2 regions of the Enterobacter cloacae complex sp. 394F7 genome follow, and region 1 is predicted to be linked to the other one. Evidence: predicted binding sites of a transcription regulator. Region 1 holds the regulator's gene; the other holds the start of a gene.

Region 1 (7,610 bases):
CATCAGCTACTTCGGCCCGGAGGCCAATGACTTCGGCCTGCTGGAGCAAACGTTTCAGGAGTACGGCCTAAGCGGCAAAGGCCAGTCCCGCAAATATCTGCACACCTACGACGAAGCCGTTCCCTGGAATCAGGTCCCGGGCACCTTTACCCCCTGGCAGCCGCTGCCGGAACCTACCGACGTGCTGTTTTACGAAGGATTGCACGGCGGCGTGGTGACGCCGCATCACGACGTGGCGCGACATGTGGATCTGCTGGTCGGCGTGGTGCCAATCGTTAACCTGGAGTGGATCCAGAAGCTGACGCGAGACATCAGCGAGCGCGGCCATTCACGCGAGGCGGTGATGGATTCGGTTGTGCGCTCAATGGAAGATTACATCAATTACCTGACACCACAGTTTTCCCGCACCCATATCAACTTCCAGCGTGTGCCGACGGTGGACACTTCCAACCCGTTCGCGGCCAAAAGTATCCCGTCGCTGGATGAGAGCTTTGTGGTGATCCATTTCCGCAATCTCGACGGCATCGATTACCCCTGGCTGCTGGCGATGCTGCAGGGTTCGTTTATTTCTCACATGAATACGTTAGTGGTGCCCGGCGGAAAAATGGGGCTGGCGATGGAGCTGATCATGACGCCGCTGGTGCAGCGGTTGATGGAAGGGAAACAGATCGCATAATCATATTCCCTCTCCCGGTGGGAGAGGGTTAGGGTGAGGGCATCAACACGCACGATGCCCCATCAATCACGCCTCGATCACTTCATACGAATGGGTAATTTTTACCGCTTTCTCCAGCATTAATGCCACAGAGCAGTATTTTTCCGCAGACAGATCCACCGCGCGTGAGACGGCAGCATCTTTCAGCGCTTTCCCGGTGACAACAAAATGCAGGTTAATGTGCGTGAACAGGCGTGGCGCCTCTTCGCGACGTTCTGACGTGAGCTTGACTTCACAGTCGGTCACATCATGACGGCCCTTTTGCAGAATCGACACCACGTCAATCGCGCTGCATCCCCCTGCCGCCATCAGCACCATCTCCATTGGGCTGGGTGCTTTATCGCCGGAGTTACCGTCCATCAAAATCTGGTGTCCCGACGAGGACTCGCCCAGGAACGTTAAACCTTCTACCCATTTCACGCGCGCTTGCATATTCATTAGCTCCAACGTTGCATTTTTGGTGACAGATTACGCGTGCGTTACATTTCTCGCAATGGAAGGCGACCTGCGTCATGCTGAAGCGAGACACCAGGAGACACGCGGCGAAAGCTATGCTAAAACACTCTGGATGCTACAGTAATACATTGACGTTACACATGTATGCAGAGGACATCAAACTTTACTGGCTGCGAAACGTTACGACAGCCGACTTCCCAGGTATGGGTAAGAATTCGATTGCAACCCCAGAGTCCGGATGCATCTTATGACTCTGGTGACAGCTTATAACAGAGGATAACAGCGCATGGTGCTTGGCAAACCGCAAACAGACCCGACTCTCGAATGGTTCTTGTCTCATTGCCACATTCATAAGTACCCATCGAAGAGCACGCTGATTCACCAGGGTGAAAAAGCGGAAACGTTGTATTACATCGTCAAAGGCTCGGTGGCAGTGCTGATCAAAGATGAAGAAGGGAAAGAGATGATCCTTTCTTATCTGAACCAGGGCGATTTTATCGGTGAACTGGGCCTGTTTGAAGAAGGCCAGGAACGTAGCGCCTGGGTTCGTGCAAAGACAGCATGTGAAGTGGCTGAAATTTCCTACAAGAAATTCCGTCAGTTGATTCAGGTTAACCCTGACATCCTGATGCGTCTTTCTTCGCAGATGGCTCGCCGTCTGCAGGTGACATCAGAGAAAGTGGGTAACCTCGCCTTCCTGGACGTGACCGGCCGTATCGCGCAGACCCTGCTGAACCTGGCGAAACAGCCAGACGCTATGACCCACCCTGACGGCATGCAAATTAAAATTACCCGCCAGGAAATTGGTCAGATCGTCGGTTGCTCCCGTGAAACAGTGGGCCGTATCCTGAAAATGCTGGAAGATCAGAACCTGATCTCCGCCCACGGTAAAACCATCGTGGTTTACGGAACCCGTTAATCCCGATAAAACGGCGTGCCATCGCAAGGTGTCACGCCGTTTTTGTCTCTACTCCCCATGTGGCGCAGGCTGATTTATCACCCGGAAGTTAACTACGCACTGCGACAAACGCTGGTGTTGTGCCTTCCTGTGGCCGTGGGCCTGATCCTTGGGCATCTTCAGCAGGGGCTGCTGTTTTCACTGGTTCCCGCCTGCTGCAACATTGCCGGTCTCGACACCCCGCATAAGCGTTTTTTCAAACGTCTGATTATCGGCGGTTCGCTGTTTGCCGGGTGTAGCCTGGCCGTGCAGCTTTTGCTGGCCCGCGATATTCCGCTGCCGCTGATCCTGAGCGTGCTGGCGATGACGCTGGGGGTGACCGCCGAAATCAGTTCGCTGCACGCGCGGTTACTGCCCGCCTCACTCATCGCGGCCATCTTTACCCTGAGTCTCGCAGGTAACATGCCAGTGTGGGAGCCGCTGCTGATCTACGCCCTCGGTACGCTATGGTATGGCCTGTTTAACTGGTTCTGGTTCTGGCTGTGGCGGGAACAACCGCTGCGTGAATCCCTGAGCCTGCTCTATGTCCAGCTTGCGGAGTACTGCGAAGCCAAATACACACTGCTGACCCAGCATACCGACCCGGAAAAATCGCTGCCGCCGCTGCTGACGCGCCAGCAGAAGGTGGTGGATCTGATAAGCCAGTGCTACCAGCAACTGCATATGCTGGCCGCCAACAAGAACCACGAATATAAACGGCTGCTGCGCACCTTCCAGGTAGGGCTGGATCTGCAGGAGCATATCTCCGTGAGCCTGCACCACCCGAAGGAGGTGCAAAAGCTGGTGGAGCGCAGCCATGCCGAAGCGGTGATCCGCTGGAACGCGCAGACCGTGTCCGCACGCCTGCGGGTACTGGCCGACGACATTCTTTATCACCGCTACCCCACCCGCTTTAACATGGACAAGCAGCTCGGCGCACTGGAGAAAATCGCCCGCCAGCACGAGGATAACCCGGTAGGCCAGTTTGCCGCCTGGCACTTCAGCCGTATTGCCCGCGTGCTGCGTACCCAGCGCCCGCTCTATCCCCGCGATCTGATGGCGGATAAGCAAAAGCGCCTGCCGCTGCTGCCTGCGCTTAAAAGCTATCTCTCGTTTAAATCTTCCGCCCTGCGCAACGCCGCCCGGATTAGCGTGATGCTGAGCATCGCCAGCCTGATGGGCATGGCGCTGCATCTGCCCAAACCCTACTGGATATTAATGACGGTACTGTTTGTCACCCAGAACGGCTACGGCGCCACGCGGGTGCGTATTCTGCACCGGGCGGGCGGAACCATGGCGGGGTTGATTATCGCAGGCGTAACGCTGCACTTCCACGTGCCGGAAGGCTATACGCTGGCAGGCATGCTATTGATTACCCTGGTGAGCTACCTGATCATCCGCAAAAACTACGGCTGGGCGATGGTGGGCTTTACGGTTACGGCGGTATATACCCTGCAATTGCTTACGCTCAATGGCGAACAATTTATTGTCGCCAGGCTTATCGATACCCTGATTGGCTGTCTGATTGCCTTTGGTGGTATGGTCTGGCTGTGGCCACAATGGCAAAGCGGCCTGCTCAGACAGAACGCCCACGACGCGCTGGAGGCCGACCAGCAGGCTATCCGCCTGATCCTGAGCGACGATCCGCAGCCCTCCCCGCTGGCGTATCAGCGGATGAAGGTCAACCAGGCGCATAACGCCCTGTTCAACTCGCTGAATCAGGCGATGCAGGAGCCCGGCTTTAACTCGCACTATCTGGCGGATATGAAGCTCTGGGTAACGCACAGCCAGTTCATCGTCGAACATATCAACGCGATGACCACGCTGGCGCGTGAACATACCATGCTAACGCCAGACCTGGCGCAGCGCTATTTGCAGTCGTGTGAGATTGCCCTGCAACGGTGTCAGCAGCGTCTGGAGTATGACGCGCCGGGTGAATCGGGGGATTCGAACATTCTGGAAGCGCCGGAAACGCTCACCCACGGGCCAATGAGCACCCTGGAGCAGCATCTGCAGCGCATTCTGGGGCATCTGAACACCATGCACACCATTTCGTCGGTGGCATGGCGTCAGCGTCCGCATCACGGCATCTGGTTAACGCGGCGGTTAAAACGAACCGAGTATTAGCCGTTGACGATCTTCCCGACCGCCGCGGCAAAGCGGGTTAATCCATCTTCAATATCGTTTTCTTCGACTACCAGCGACGGCGCAAAGCGCATCACGTCCGGGCCGGCGTTGAGCACCATCACCCCTTCGTGAGCAGCGGCGTGCAGGAAATCGCGTGCGCGGCCTTTGTACTGCGGCTTCAGCTCTGCGCCAATCAGCAGTCCCATGCCACGGATCTCGCTGAAGACGTCGTACGTTTCGTCGATCTGCTGCAGATGTTTCACGAACAGCTCGCGCTTCGCCTGAACGCCGCTTAATACCTCCGGCGTATTGATGATATCAAACGCCGCACCGGCGATGGCGCAGGCCAGCGGGTTTCCACCGTAGGTGGAGCCGTGTGAGCCAACGTGGAACGCGGAGGCGATCTCCTGGGTGGTGAGCACCGCGCTGACCGGGAAGCCGCCGCCGAGCGCTTTGGCGCTGGTCAGAATATCCGGCGTCACGCCGTAGTGCATATAGGCGAACAGGGAGCCGGTACGCCCCATCCCGCTCTGGACTTCATCAAACACCAGCAGCGCCTGATGCTGATCGCACAGCGCGCGCAGCCCTTTGAGGAATTCCGGCGTTGCCGCCGTCACGCCACCTTCACCCTGAATCGGCTCAACCACGACCGCGCAGGTATGGTCATCCATCACCGCTTTCACCGCATGCAGATCGTTAAACGGCACATGAATGATATCGGCGGGTTTCGGACCAAAGCCGTCGGAATACTTCGGCTGGCCGCCAACGGAAACGGTAAACAGTGAACGACCGTGGAAAGCGTTATGGAAAGCGATGATTTTGGTTTTGTATGGGCTGTGGCGTGTGGAAGCGTAGTAGCGCGCCAGCTTGAAGGCGGTTTCGTTGGCTTCGGTCCCGGAGTTCATAAACAGCACGCGCTCGGCGAAAGTCGCGTCAATGATCTTGCGCCCCAGGCGCAACGCCGGTTCGTTGGTAAAGACGTTGCTGGTGTGCCACAGGGTTTCGCCCTGGGTTTTCAGTGCCTCGACCAGTGCAGGATGGCAATGCCCCAGCGCCGTCACCGCAATCCCCCCGGCGAAATCCACGTACTCTTTCCCCTGCTGATCCCAGACGCGGCTGCCTTTTCCCTTTACCGGGATAAACTCGGCCGGTGCATAAATCGGCAGAATGACTTCATCGAATGTCGCGCGGGTAATTGCAGATTGTTCAGTTGCCATGTCATGCCCATCCATTTTATGTCACATTGATTGTGAAAATATAATCACAAAATATGCATAAAAAATCACAGCAAGGCAACAGATATTCAGCGATTAAGGAAATTAGCCAGCAGCTGGTGCCCCTGTTCGCTGAGAATACTCTCCGGGTGGAACTGCACCCCTTCGAGATCCCATTCACGATGGCGAATGCCCATGATCTCCTGCGTCTCGCTCCAGGCGGTCACCTCAAAGCAGTCGGGCAGCGTCGGCGGGTCAATCACCAGAGAATGGTAGCGCGTGACGGTTAACGGGTTATTTAACCCGCTAAACACGCCCGTGCCGGTGTGGGTAACCGGGGAGGTTTTACCGTGCATCACCCTGGCAGCACGGACGATGGTGGCGCCAAACACCTGCCCGATGGCTTGATGGCCAAGGCAGACGCCAAGAATCGGCAGCCTGCCGGCGTAGTAGCGGATCACATCCAGAGAAATACCCGATTCCGATGGGGTACACGGCCCCGGCGAGATAACGATTTTCTTTGGGGCCAGCGCGTCAATCTCGGTCAGGCTGATGTCGTCGTTACGGCGGACAACCACCTCTGCACCCAGTTCACAAAAATACTGGTAAAGGTTCCAGGTGAAGGAATCGTAGTTATCAATCAGCAGAATCATGGCGGCTCCCGAAAAAAATGCCGCCCTATTCTACTCAGATTCCCGCGCTTCGCTCACTACTTTGGCAAAGATAGCGTTCAGGGCGGACAAATCTCCCGTTGCGCCGCTCTGGTTAGCCGCGACCCACTGCTCAGGATCGATATCGCGCCAGTCCAGCAGGTAACCCGCATGGATCGCCAGCTGTTCAAAGAAAACACGCTGCGCAATGCCATTACCGCTGGCAAAAGGATGCAGCATATTGATTTCACAATAGTAATGGCTTATCCGCTCGATAAACTCCTCTTTCTGAAGACCCACCAGGTACCGGTCGCTTTCCAGTGCCGACATCAATTCATTGCCCATCTTCTCAATGTATTCGAAATGGCAAAAAGGAATCTCCCCTTTGAAAATATCGTCCGTACGGTATTCACCTGCCCGTTTCATCTCTCTGCGATACAGATGGCGGTGAATAAGGCACAGATGGGGCAACCCAGGCGCTGAAGGCCCAAGTTCCAGCGTCTCAATCTGGGGATCTGAAGGACCATGACCCTTTTCAAGGAGACAACTGGCCTGAAAATTGACGTTACGCTGCTGCTCCCAGAGACGGGATTTTTGCTTATCGGTGAGTTTTTTCACTTAACGCCTCCCTGAATATGTCCGTTTGCCAAAGTATAAGCAGCAAAACGCGCTTTCGCAGGGAGGGCTAACAACACGGGCGAGACGCGCCCGTGTCAAAGAGGGTTACGGCAGTACTTTTGCAGAGAGGATCACGACCGGTTTGGATGGTACATTCTGGTATGGCCCAACGTCGTGGGTCTGTACCTGAGAAATCTTGTCCGCCACGTCCATCCCTTTTACCACTTTACCAAACACCGCATAGCCGAAGTCACGCTGGCCGTGGTCGAGGAAGGCGTTATCCGCCACGTTGATAAAGAACTGGCTGGTAGCGCTGTCTTTATCCGCCGTACGCGCCATGGCGATGGTGCCACGGGTGTTCAGCAGGCCGTTGTCCGCTTCGTTTTTGATCGGTGGATTCGGCTGTTTCTGCTGCATCTGCTCGTTGAAACCGCCGCCCTGCACCATAAAGCCTGGGATCACGCGGTGGAAGGTGGTGTTGTTGTAAAAGCCGCTGTTTACGTAGTCGAGGAAGTTTTTCACAGAAACCGGGGCTTTCTGGCTATTCAGTTCCAGCTCAATATTCCCTGCGGAGGTGGTCAGCAGAACATGAGGGTCCCCTTTTGCTGCCAGCGCAGCCGGGGAAACGGCAGAAAGAGCAAACACAGCTGCGACAGCCGCCAGTGTTGATTTGAGCATGAGAATTCCTTAACAAAGCGCAGTATAAAAAGCGAATGGCTTGATTCTAAAGAGCAGTATGAACGGAGACCAGCCTTTTACCTAATTTTACGAAATTGAAACAGTTGTTACCGCGCAAACGATTGGTTATAACGCAATTTTATGTGATCACGATCACATAAAAACCTGCAATGAAGCTCATATTTTCTTTAAAAGATATGAATGGATCACTTTCA
Region 2 (7,610 bases), on a different contig from region 1:
CCTGGAAAGGGTGTTGATTTTGTTGCTGTTGTTGATTATCACGCATGCCAGACGGTGAATCCGGGCGCTTAATTCCCGTCGGACAAGCTAACGATCTCCCCTGGAGGGTGTAAATGGAAACCTATTTACAAACCGTAAGGGATGAGTGGATTCAGTTAATCAATGAAACGGATCCCCTCGTTCATCAACTTACTGCGCAACTGGCCAGCGATCATGCTTCTGGTCTGATTACGGAGTTTTATCGTGTGGTCCTGGCCGACCCTCATGCAGCGGAGTTTCTGACCACTGAGCAGGTTGAAAGGCAGCTGCAGGAAGCGCTGCGCCGTTGGCTTGTTGATGTTCTCTCCTGCCGGGTTGAACAGGTTGATGAACAGATGCGGGCTCAGCAGCGCGCCGCCGATGTTCACGCCCGAATAGGTATATCAGTCGACCTGGTTGAGATGGGTTTTCGGATCCTGAAAAAGCTGTTGTTACCCCTTATTAATGCCACACCACACCCTTCTGAGACCAAGTTAAGCATCTATCACTACGCCATTAACAGCATTGATCTGGCAATGGAGGTGATGTCGCGCGCCTATGTCTTCAGCGAGAACAATGCGGCAAAAGAGGACGAGAACTATCGAATCTTCTCGCTGATGGAAAATGCAGAAGTTGAGAAGGAGCGGCAGACCGCCGCATTGCTGACGTGGGAACTGTCGCTGCTTTATAAAGTGATGCTGGACTCCAGCATCGACAACAGCCGGCCGCTCGGGCAGTCCGACTTTGGGCTGTGGTTCAGTCATAAGGGACGTCACTACTTCAGTGGTATTGCCGAAGCAGGGCATATCTCTCGTCTTATCCAGGAGTTCGACGCGGCTTTTCATGACGTTCGTCAGACAGACGATGCCCTTCACGACAGACTGCGGCAGGTGCAATTTTTGCGGCTGACGCGAACGACCTTCTCGCAAATCGTGACCCTGCTGCATGAGCTGTTTGATGAGGTAGCCCGGCACGAGGTGGGCGTGGATGTGCTCACGCGTCTGCTCAACCGTCGCTTCCTGCCAACCATTTTTAAACGTGAAATTACCCAGGCAAGTCGTTCTGGTACGCCGCTGTCGGTGTTACTTATTGATGTCGATAAGTTCAAGCAAATCAACGATACCTGGGGGCACAACACGGGAGATGAAATATTAAGAAAGGTTGCCGGGGCGTTTTATGACAACGTTCGCACCTGTGACTATGTCTTCCGCTACGGCGGAGATGAGTTTTTGATTGTGCTAACGGAAATCACCGAAGCCGATACCCTGCGCATTGCCGAGCGGATCCGCCGACGCGTGGAAAAAATTAAGATTCATTCCCCGACAGGCGAGCCGATACCGTTGTCGCTTTCGATTGGGGCGGCCATGTTTAATGGTCATCCTGACTACGAACGTCTGATTCAGGCTGCGGATGAGGCGTTGTATGGGCAAAACGACGGGGGCGAAACTGCGTGGAGTTATGGAAAGCGCAGTGATGTTTACTATCAAAGTGTCCCCTGCAGGAATCGAACCTGCAACTAGCCCTTAGGAGGGGCTCGTTATATCCATTTAACTAAGGGGACGAGGCGGCACGAGTATACCGTTATTTACACTTTGCGTTAAGCGCATTGCCGCCCGACTGCTCAAAGAGTCACCATTCAGGCCGATTTATTTGCCGACTTTTCATCATTTTCCTGCGCTTTCAGCTCGGCTTTACGCTTATTAGACATGTCGTTACGGATCTGGGCATGACTCAACAGCGCAAAAATAAAGGTTCCGCCGCAGATGTTGCCCGCAAGCGTGGGTAGTGCAAATGGCCAGAAGAAATCGGTCCAGTGAAGCGTGCCGTTAAACACCAGATAGAGGATTTCTACAGTACCCACCACGATATGGGTGGTGTCGGCCAGCGCAATCAGCCACGTCATTAATATGATTACCACAATTTTGGCGCTGCCTGCAGACGGGAACATCCAGACCATTGTCGCGATAATCCAGCCAGAGATAATGGCGTTAGAGAACATCTCCACGGGCGTGTTTTTCATCACATCCATACCGATTTTCACAAACGCATCCCGGGTGGGTTCATCAAATATCGGCATATATTCAAACGCCCAGGCGGCGATACCCGTGCCGATGAGGTTGCCCAGCAAGACCACACTCCACAGACGCATCAGTAAGCCAAAGTTACCCAGGGTCGGGTTTTGCATGACCGGCAGAACGGCGGTGACCGTGTTTTCAGTAAAAAGCTGCTGGCGGGCCATAATGACGATGATAAAGCCGAAGGTGTAGCCCAGGTTCTCCAGCAAAAAGCCACCGGGTACACCTTCAAGCTGCACATGGAAAATGCCCTTCGCAAGTAGCGATGCCCCCATCGAGAGGCCTGCCGCGATAGCGGACCACAGCAGGGCCATGGCATCGCGCTCCATCTCCTTTTCCCCATCCTGACGGATATGTTCATGGATCGCCATCGCGCGGGAGGGAAGGCGATCTTCATCAATCTCTATCTTTTCACCGCGCTCTTTTTCCTCGCTCTCAATTTCAAGTTCTTCATTGCTCTCGCCAATTTTCTCTTCGCCCACGTCTTTCATAACCGCTCCAGTTGGGTGTTCTTTCTTTTAAGCGTAGCGGCTTTTAACAAATTGCCCGTGGGGATGCTCTTAAAGTGAGGGTAATGGCAACAAAGGTGAGACATCTCATTCAAAGCCATTATAAAATTGCCAGCGAAACGAATTCTAAAAGCCAGGCTATGCTGAGATCAGAGTGACGGTGGTTACTGCCCGTAATTGTGCTCATAGACATCGGTAAACGTGCTGATACAATCACTTGCACGTTTACAGACGGAGCATCAAATGCTCCGTTACGGATGGCAATCAACGATAGCCATACTGAACAGGGAGAATTTTATGAAACTTCGGCTGTCGGCGCTTGCGCTGGGCGCGACGATGCTTGTGGGCTGCGCCAGCTCCGGGGAGCAAACGGGACGCTCCGATCCTCTCGAAGGATTTAACCGCTCAATGTATAGCTTCAACTATAACGTGCTGGATCCGTATGTGGTTCGCCCGGTGGCGGTTGCATGGCGTGATTATGTTCCCCAGCCTGCGCGTAACGGGTTGAGCAATTTCACCAGTAACCTTGAAGAGCCAGCGGTGATGGTCAACTACTTCCTGCAAGGCGATCCGTATCAGGGGATGGTGCACTTTACTCGCTTCTTCCTGAACTCCCTGCTGGGGATGGGGGGCTTTATCGATGTCGCCGGCATGGCGAACCCGAAACTGCAGCGTGAACAGCCGCACCGCTTCGGGAGTACGCTGGGTCATTATGGCGTCGGTTACGGCCCTTACGTTCATCTGCCGTTCTATGGCAGCTTCACCGTGCGTGATGATGGCGGTGATATGGTGGATACGCTGTATCCGGTTCTTTCGTGGCTGACCTGGCCGCTGTCGATTGGTAAATGGACGGTAGAAGGGATTGAAACACGTGCGCAACTGCTCGATTCCGACGGTCTGCTGCGTCAGTCTTCCGATCCATACATCATGGTGCGTGAAGCTTACTTCCAGAATCATGACTTTATTGCCAATGGTGGCAAGCTGAAGCCGGAAGAGAATCCAAACGCGAAGGCAATCGAGAACGAATTAAAAGATATCGATTCGGAATAAATAAAAAGGTGAGCGATGCTCACCTTTTTTGATCCCTGCGCGAATTAGAACGCGTAGTTGAAGTTCAGGCCATACAGCCAGGCTTTACCTTCGGAAGAGAACTCATACGGACCTTCCTTGAAGCTGACTTTTTGACCGTGCATATACGAAACACCTGCATCGACAGAGGCATCTTTGTTGAAGGCGTAGGTCGCACCGGCGCTCAGCCAGAAGCGGTCCTGATCCGGAATGGAGATAGAACGTTTGTCAGCCGGAACCGGGCTATCATCGAAGGCAATACCGGTACGGAACGTCCAGTTGTCATCCATATAGTAGGTGGTACCCAGTGCGATGCGGTAGGCATCACGGAAGCTTTCATCTTTATAGAACAGCGTGTCGCCTTTGCTGTTGGTCGCTTTCAGCTCCTGGAACTGGCTCCAGCTGGTGTAGGTCAGGCTATAGTGAATCGCCCACTGTGGTGCCACGCGGTTATAACCGGACAATTCCCACATTTCCGGTAAGTGCAGACTCAGAGAACCGCCAGTGGTACGGCCATCGGTGCCCATTGGCAGGCCGAAGGTGCCGAGGATCTGGTTATAAGCAGAAGGCAGGCTGCTCTTGTAGTCGCCGTCAAAGTCGATTTTCACTTCGGAACGGTAGGTGAAACCGTAACGGTTGTTTTTATCGAGTTCATAAAGGATACCGGCGTTCCAGCCAAAGCCCCACTCGTCACCCTTCAGATAGGCGATCTGGGTGTCTGCCGGGATCCCTGCAACCTGTTGTGCCAGAGGCGGCGGCAGTGCGCCGGAGCCCGCAACGATTTTGCCGAGATCGCCCGCGTAACGTTCGATTTTCGCTTTAGCATAAACGGCATCAAAGCCAACGCCGAAGCTCCAGTTACTGTTCAGACGGTAAGCACCGCTCAGGTTCAGGTTCAGAGTCTCAAGGTCGGTCTTACCGCCATAGGCTCCTGCTGCGTAGTCGTTATTAAACTCGGTCGCTAAACCATAGTTAGAGGTTACGGATGCACCCCAGCCAAACTGGTCGTTGATTGGCGCGACGAAGTGCAGGTTTGGCACCCATGCCGTTGGTGCGATGTTATCGGAATTCAGGCTGGCTCCGCTCGGGGAACGGCCCGTAATATCCACACCCGGATCAACAAAGATGGCGCCCGCTGAGAACGTTGGGCGATCAAACATCATGATCAGCGCAGGGTTACGACTGGCGTTTCCTGCATCATCAGCAATTGCACCTTCCCCGGAATACGCACGGCCAAGGCCAGAGGAAGAAAATTCGTTTAACTGGAAGCCCGCTGACCAGGCGGACGTAGAGACGATTGCCACTGCGACTGCCAGCGCAGTCTTGTTGAACAGGGTTTTCTGGCTCATGACCATAACCTCATTGAGTTATTTTTATTCAATAATTGTTACATACCGTAACAGGAGCGCGAAGTGTAGGGTCTGAGGTATGACTTACAAATCAGACCAGTGGCCAGAGTATAGGTCTGACCAGCTAGAATGTTGCAAGTTTGTTTATTAATATTTTCAAACATGTTTCTTGAAACGAGATCTGGTTGGCAAAAATGTGACCATCACGACTCACCCAAAAGGGCGAATTTTGTTTTAGATCATTTTTTAGTGTGATATTGGTCACTTATCCCGTTTTGCGCCATTAACGGCTGGAGAGCGTCTGCATCGGGGCGTAAAATATCAGCATCGTGTTTGTCTCGCGTCCTGCGCGAATACAGAGGAAATTGAGATATGAGTAAATGCAGTGCTGATGAAACCCCGGTTTGCTGCTGTATGGATGTTGGTACCATCATGGACAACTCCGATTGCACCGCCTCTTACAGCCGCGTGTTCACCAATCGTGCCGAAGCGGAAGAAACCCTGGCGGCGCTGAGCAAGCGCGCGCGCGACGTAGAATCCGATCCGTGTGAAATCAAGTCCACCTTCACGGAAGTGGACGGCGGCGTGAAGCTGGATATCGACTTTGTCTTCGCCTGCGAAGCTGAAACGCTGATTTTCCAACTCGGTCTGCGTTAATCTCCGCGGCCTGATGCCCTCTCCTACGGGTGAGGGTGCAAACACTCAAAACGGTAACCTCTGGGTTACCGTTTTGTTTTTACCTCGGGGCATTTTCTTTTTTCTTCTCTGTGTTTTAGTTCGCATTTTTTCGTTTCCCCAATTGGCTGAATGTAAAAAAATGGTTAAGACTATTTATCAGGTCAGACCACTTTATGTTTGCAAAAAATTTTTACAGGGGAATGTTATGAGTCAGGCATTACCGCTTATCACCCGACAAGGTGACCGCATTGCCATTGTCAGTGGATTGCGTACGCCGTTTGCGCGTCAGGCGACAGCGTTTCACGGCATACCGGCCGTCGATCTGGGGAAAATGGTGGTGGGGGAGATGCTGGCTCGCAGCGAAATACCGCCTGACGTCATTGAGCAGCTGGTTTTTGGCCAGGTTGTTCAGATGCCAGAAGCCCCCAATATTGCACGAGAAATTGTCCTTGGCACCGGAATGAACGTGCATACGGATGCTTACAGCGTCAGCCGTGCGTGTGCAACCAGCTTTCAGGCAGTGGCAAACGTGGCCGAAAGCCTGATGGCGGGCACCATTCGCGCGGGGATCGCCGGCGGGGCAGACTCGTCCTCCGTGCTGCCGATAGGGGTCAGTAAAAAGCTGGCCCGCATTCTGGTGGATGCAAATAAAGCGCGCACCACCGGGCAAAAACTCAAGCTCTTCTCGCGTTTACGCCTTCGTGACCTGATGCCTGTTCCACCTGCGGTGGCTGAATACTCCACCGGCTTGCGCATGGGCGACACCGCCGAGCAGATGGCCAAAACCTACGGCATTACCCGGGAGCAGCAGGATGCGCTGGCTCACCGTTCCCATCAGTTGGCGGCGAAAGCCTGGTCGGAAGGCAAGCTGGACGACGAGGTGATGACCGCGTATATCCCGCCTTACCGCGAACCGCTGGTGGAAGATAACAACATTCGTGGCACCTCGACGCTGGCGGACTACGCCAGACTGCGTCCGGCATTCGACCGCAAACACGGCACCGTTACGGCCGCCAACAGTACTCCGCTGACGGATGGTGCTGCCGCGGTGATCCTGATGACCGAATCGCGAGCCAAAGAGCTTGGCCTTACCCCGCTCGGTTATCTGCGCAGCTACGCATTTACGGCGATCGACGTCTGGCAGGACATGCTGTTAGGCCCGGCCTGGTCCACGCCGCTGGCGCTGGATCGCGCAGGGTTGACCCTCGCTGATTTAACGCTGATTGATATGCACGAGGCCTTTGCCGCACAAACCCTGGCCAACGTCCAGCTACTGGCCAGCGAACGTTTTGCTCGCGATGTGCTTGGCCGCGCCCATGCCACCGGAGAAGTGGATCAAAGCAAATTTAACGTACTGGGCGGCTCTATCGCCTACGGTCATCCGTTTGCGGCGACGGGCGCAAGGATGATCACCCAAACATTACATGAGTTACGTCGCCGTGGCGGCGGTTTTGGCCTCGTCACCGCCTGCGCGGCGGGCGGTCTTGGGGCAGCAATGGTTCTGGAGGCTGAATAATGGCAATGGCATCTGCATTTAATCTGACGGTTCGCCTCGATAACGTGGCTGTGATTACCATTGATGTCCCCGACGAAAAGATGAATACCCTGAAGGCGGAATTTGGCGTTCAGGTGCGCGAGATGTTAAAGCAGATCCGCGAGAACAAAGCGATTCGCGGCCTGGTGTTTATCTCGGCAAAGCCAGACAACTTTATTGCCGGGGCCGATATCAACATGATCGCCCGGGCGCAAAGCGCGCAGGAGGCGGAAGATCTGGCGCGCCAGGGGCAGCAGGTGATGGCGGAGATCCATTCGCTGCCGATCCCGGCGATCGCCGCGATCCACGGTGCATGCCTGGGCGGTGGGCTGGAGCTGGCGCTGGCCTGTCACAGTCGTATTTGTACTGGCGACGCGAA

The links. The regulator CRP, encoded in region 1, controls carbon source genes, mostly activating them, when cyclic AMP is high. The targets are predictions, from matches to a motif close to ATGTGANNNNNNTCACAT.
Region 2: the regulator CRP is predicted to act here: its motif matches at 5,269-5,286, upstream of AC2FAK_RS09135 (YfcZ/YiiS family protein).

What each region holds. Positions count from the first base shown of each region.
Region 1 covers NZ_JBXWCS010000025.1:15,175-22,784, forward strand. Annotated here, with positions in the region: gene AC2FAK_RS22450 (phosphoribulokinase) at 1-676, shown strand, start outside; gene AC2FAK_RS22455 (OsmC family protein) at 743-1,147, opposite strand; gene crp (cAMP-activated global transcriptional regulator CRP) at 1,458-2,090, shown strand; gene AC2FAK_RS22465 (YccS/YhfK family putative transporter) at 2,148-4,235, shown strand; gene argD (bifunctional acetylornithine/succinyldiaminopimelate transaminase) at 4,232-5,452, opposite strand; gene pabA (aminodeoxychorismate synthase component 2) at 5,539-6,102, opposite strand; gene AC2FAK_RS22480 (putative adenosine monophosphate-protein transferase Fic) at 6,133-6,717, opposite strand; gene ppiA (peptidylprolyl isomerase A) at 6,823-7,395, opposite strand.
Region 2 covers NZ_JBXWCS010000005.1:37,435-45,044, forward strand. Annotated here, with positions in the region: partial or broken gene AC2FAK_RS09110 (diguanylate cyclase) at 114-1,492, shown strand; tRNA gene AC2FAK_RS09115 (tRNA-Arg) at 1,508-1,579, opposite strand; gene AC2FAK_RS09120 (formate/nitrite transporter family protein) at 1,655-2,584, opposite strand; gene mlaA (phospholipid-binding lipoprotein MlaA) at 2,900-3,652, shown strand; gene fadL (long-chain fatty acid transporter FadL) at 3,697-5,019, opposite strand; gene AC2FAK_RS09135 (YfcZ/YiiS family protein) at 5,392-5,676, shown strand; gene fadI (acetyl-CoA C-acyltransferase FadI) at 5,903-7,213, shown strand; gene fadJ (fatty acid oxidation complex subunit alpha FadJ) at 7,213-7,610, shown strand, end outside.